Regions from separate parts of the Microtetraspora malaysiensis genome, predicted to be linked through region 1. Evidence: predicted binding sites of a transcription regulator. Region 1 holds the regulator's gene; the other holds the start of a gene.
What was found. Region 1 encodes HrcA, which represses chaperone genes, less so after heat shock. Its sites were predicted from a motif close to TTGGCACTCTCNNNNNGAGAGTGCCAA; they were not measured.
Positions count from the first base shown of each region.

Region 2: groES (co-chaperone GroES) is a predicted target of HrcA. The motif match lies at 1,118-1,144, and genes of this name have one in related genera.

Region 1 covers NZ_CP191998.1:7,447,057-7,449,449, forward strand. The annotation lists gene dnaJ (molecular chaperone DnaJ) at 1-417, opposite strand, end outside; gene hrcA (heat-inducible transcriptional repressor HrcA) at 418-1,431, opposite strand; gene ACQP1V_RS34845 (hypothetical protein) at 1,593-2,288, shown strand; gene ACQP1V_RS34850 (DUF3097 domain-containing protein) at 2,379-2,393, shown strand, end outside.
Region 2 covers NZ_CP191998.1:1,375,520-1,377,912, forward strand. The annotation lists gene ACQP1V_RS06995 (THUMP-like domain-containing protein) at 1-564, opposite strand, end outside; gene groES (co-chaperone GroES) at 1,234-1,545, shown strand; gene groL (chaperonin GroEL) at 1,617-2,393, shown strand, end outside.

The DNA of each region.
Region 1 (2,393 bases):
CGCGGTGTCGACCACGATCTCGCGGGTGGTGCCGAAAGCGGTCTCCGCCAGGTCGAGCTCGACCCGGATCGTCGCGTTGCGGCCGCGCCTGGCCCGGGAACGCGGCCCACGGGCGCCTCCGGCGCTGCCGAAGAAGGCGTCCATGATGTCGCTGAACGGGAACCCGGCGCCGAACCCGCCGGCCCCGGCACCCGCGCCGGAGCTGAACGGATCGGCTCCGAGGTCGTACATCTGGCGCTTGTTGGTGTCGGACAGGACCTCGTAGGCCTGCGTGATGTCCTTGAACCGCTCCTGCGTCTCCGGGTCAGGATTGACGTCCGGGTGCAGCTCGCGGGCAAGGCGGCGATAAGCCTTCTTGATCTCTTCCTGGCTGGCGTCCCGCCGGACCCCGAGGGTCGCGTAATAGTCCTTGGCCACTTACGACCCCGCCAGGATCTGGCCGACGTAGCGCGCCACCGCGCGCACCGCACCCATCGTCACCGGATAGTCCATTCGCGTCGGGCCCAGCACTCCAAGCCGGGCCAGTTCCTTGTCGCCCGCACCGTACCCCGCGGCCACGATCGAGGTGCCGCGAAGTCCGGTGTACGGGTTCTCGGAGCCGATCCTCACGGTCAGCCCCGGCAGGTCATCGGTCTCGCCGAGCAACCGCATCAGCACGACCTGCTCCTCCAGCGCCTCAAGCACCGCGCGCAGGCCCACGCTGAAGTCGGGGGCCGCGAGGTTGGCGGCGCCGGCGAAAACAATCTTCTCTTCGTGCCGCTCGACCAGGGTCTCCAGCAGCACTGACAGGATGGTCGCGGCCACCGGCCGATCCTCGATCGGCAGCCTGTCAGGGAGCTCCGCCACCGTATCCGGCACATCGGACAGGCCGCAGCCGTCCAGGCAGGAGTTCAGCACGGCGCGCAGGTGGGCGACGCGGTCGTCCGCCACCGGCTCGGGCAGCTCGATCACCCGCTGCTCGACCCGGCCGGTGTTCGTGATCAACACCAGCATGACCCGCCGCTCCGCCACCGGCACGATCTCCACGTGCCGGACCGTCGAGCGGGTCAGCGAGGGGTACTGCACGACGGCGACCTGCCGCGTGAGCTGGGCGAGCAACCGAACCGTCCGCATGACGATCTCGTCGAGGTCCACGGCGCCGGCGAGGAAGGTCTCGATCGCCCGGCGTTCCGCCGCGGACAGCGGCTTGATCTGCGAGAGGCGGTCGACGAACAGGCGGTATCCCTTGTCCGTCGGCACCCGTCCCGCGCTGGTGTGCGGCTGGTGGATGTATCCCTGCTCCTCCAGCGCCGCCATGTCGTTGCGGATCGTGGCCGGCGAGACGCCGAGGTGGTGCCTGTCGGCGAGGGCCTTGGACCCGACCGGCTCATTGGTGGACACGTAGTCCTCGACGATGGCGCGGAGCACGGCCAGCTTGCGTTCGTCGAGCAAAGTGTCACCTCCCTGTGCATCGGGAACACGCTGTCTGGCACTCCGTGTTCCCGAGTGCCAAGTGTACGGCTACCGCCCACGGGGTGCGATAACACCAATCGGGCCGACTACACAAGCTGCCCGCAATCGCCTCACAAGTTGCCCTCGCTAGGGTCCCGGTCATGACCGACAACCACAACCCCTTCCCCGGTGACGGCCACGCGCCGTCGCCGCCGTACGCGCAGGCCATGCCGCCGCTGGGCGCCGTCGGCACGCCCTACGACCCTTCGCAGGCCGGGCCGTACGCGCCGGGCGGGTACGGCCCGCCGCCGTCGCCGGGCCCGGTGCGGCCGCGAATCCTGTGGATCGTCCTCGCCTGGGTGCTCTTCGTCGTGCTGCTGGTCGTGGGCGTGGCCGGTTTCGCCCGCGGGCTGGGCTCCGCCGTCAAGGACGCCGCCTCGCTCGCGACGTTCGCCACCGGCGAGTCGGTGAGCGTGCGGCTCGACCCGAAGGACAGGCCCGCGATCTACGCCTCGGCGGAGCAGGCGGCGGACGTGAGCTGCAAGGTCGAGGGCGCGCCGGGCCTGGACGTCCGCCTCACCCGGCCGAGCGGCACCCAGAGCATCACGTACGACGGGACCACCTGGGAGATGGTCTTCCAGATCGGCGCCCCGGCCGCGGGCGACTACCAGGTCTCCTGCACGGGCGAGGGCGTCAAGTTCGGCGTCGGCAAAGAGCTCATCGGCAGCGTGGGCAAGGTGGTCGGCGGCGCGGTCGCGATGATCGCCCTCCCCACGGCCGGCTTCCTGATCGCGGTCGTCGTCACCATCGTCGTGCTGGTCCGGCGCGCGGGCGCCCGTAAAAAGGCGATGCGCTGACCGGCCCGCGGTCGTGCTCAGGTGCCCATGGAAGGCGGGCGCGCGCCGGACTCCGGCCGGAGGATGCCCGATTTTGCTAGCGTTCCCGCCATGTATGGGCAGGAC
Region 2 (2,393 bases), 3.1 Mb from region 1:
CCCGCGCCTGGCCGGGTCGGCGAACAGCACGTCGTACGCGGACGGGTCGGTGTCGGCGGCGTCGGCCGTACGAGCCGTGGCCAGGTGGGAGAGATCGAGCGCGGCGGCGTTGGCCCGGGCGACCTCGGCGGTGAGCGGGTCGAGGTCCACGGCGTCCACGGCGCAGCCCGCCCGGGTGAGGGCGATCAGGTCACCGCCGATCCCGCAGCACACGTCGAGCACGCGCGGCCCCGCCGTCCCGATCGCCGGGGTCGCTCCGGCTCCGGCGGGCACGGCGGCGGCGACGCGGCGGGCGCGGTGCGCGGCCACCTCGGTCCGGGTCGCCTGTTCCAGGCCGTGCGGGGTGAAGTACATCAGGGCGGCGTCCACGCCGAACTTGGCCTCCGCCCGCCGCCGGAGGGCCGCCTGGGTGAGGGCGGCCGAGGTCAGCGCCGGTTCGTACGAGCGCCGCAGCCTGGTCGCCGCCGCCACCGGATTGAGCCCCTCGCTCGTCACCCGTACGGCCTCGGCCAGTGCGGTACGCCCCTCCGGTGTCATCAGCGCCCGGAACGCCTCAAGGTCCACGCCTCCCGACGCTATCGCCCTCCCCAACCCAACCCACCCGCGAGGGGCGCGCCGGTGCCTGGCCTGAGGGCGCTCCGAGCCCGCGCGGGCGCCATCGATCGTTAGGGGGCCCAATCATCACGCTCGGGGCGCGGCGGTGTCTGGACTGAGGAACGAGTGGGCTGAGGGATGAGGCCCCGAGTGACGAGGGAAGACATCGATTGAGGGCGCTCCGAGCCCGCGCGAGCGGAGCGAGCGCAAATAAGCACTGTGAGAGCCGTCACGGTGAGAAAGCCAACAGTGGGGCGCGAGGGGCGCGGCGGTGTCTGGACTGAGGATCGAGTGGGCTGAGGGACGAGGCCCCGAGTGACGAGGGAAGACATCGCCTGAGGGCGCTCCGAGCCCGCGCGAGCGGAGCGAGCGCAATAGACACAGAGACGAGGGAAGACATCGCCTGAGGGCGCTCCGAGCCCGCGCGAGCGGAGCGAGCGCAATAGACACAGCGGCACGCCGTAGCTGACCTGCGGCGGGGGTTCGTGTTGACTGTCAGGGTCCCCTTGCATACTGTTTCGTGTTGGCACTCGCCTAGCGAGAGTGCCAACAGCGACGAGGCAGGTCTGACACCCGCGACGGCAGGCCGCTGGTCGCCTCTTCAGCTCATTCATCGCAATCTGAAGGGGAGGTCCGATCGTGACGACCGCCACTAAGGTTCCCGTTAAGCCGCTTGGTGACCGCATCGTGGTCCAGCCGCTTGAGGCCGAGCAGACCACCGCTTCCGGTCTGGTCATCCCGGACACCGCCAAGGAGAAGCCGCAGGAGGGCAAGGTCCTCGCGGTGGGCCCGGGCAACTGGGACGAGGACGGCGAGAAGCGTATTCCGCTCGACGTCAAGGAGGGCGACATCGTCCTCTACAGCAAGTACGGCGGCACCGAGGTCAAGTACGGCGGCGAGGAGTACCTGGTGCTCTCGGCCCGTGACGTGCTCGCCATCATCGAGAAGTAGGCCGCGCAGAAGCATGAGGAGCCCCGGGACGTCCGTTCCCGGGGCTCCGGCGCTCTCATAAGGAGACGTGAATGCCCAAGATCCTGGAGTTCGAGGAGGACGCGCGGCGCGCTCTTGAGCGTGGCGTGAACGCCCTCGCGGACGCCGTGAAGGTTACGCTCGGCCCCCGCGGCCGGAACGTGGTCATCGACAAGAAGTTCGGTGCTCCCACGATCACCAACGACGGTGTCACCATCGCTCGCGAGGTCGAGCTGGAGAAGCCGTACGAGAACCTCGGCGCCCAGCTCGCCAAGGAAGTGGCGACCAAGACCAACGACATCGCGGGCGACGGCACGACCACCGCCACCGTGCTGGCTCAGGCGATGGTCCGCGAGGGCCTGCGCAACGTCGCCGCCGGCGCGCAGCCGATGTCGCTCAAGCGGGGCATCGACACGGCGGCCAAGGCCGTCAGCGACAAGCTGCTCGACGGCGCCCGTCCGGTCGCCGACAAGCAGGAGATCGCCAACGTGGCGACGATCTCGGCCCAGGACGCGAAGATCGGTGAGCTGATCGCCGAGGCGTTCGACAAGGTGGGCAAGGACGGTGTCATCACCGTCGAGGAGTCCAACTCCATGGGTCTGGAGCTGGACTTCACCGAGGGCCTCCAGTTCGACAAGGGGTACCTGTCGCCGCACATGGCGACCGACCTCGAGCGCATGGAGTCGGTCCTTGAGGACGCCTACATCCTGATCAACCAGGGCAAGATCGCCTCGATCGCGGACTTCCTGCCGATCCTGGAGAAGGTCGTCCAGACGAAGAAGCCGCTCCTCGTCATCGCCGAGGACGTCGAGGGCGAGGCCCTGGCCGTC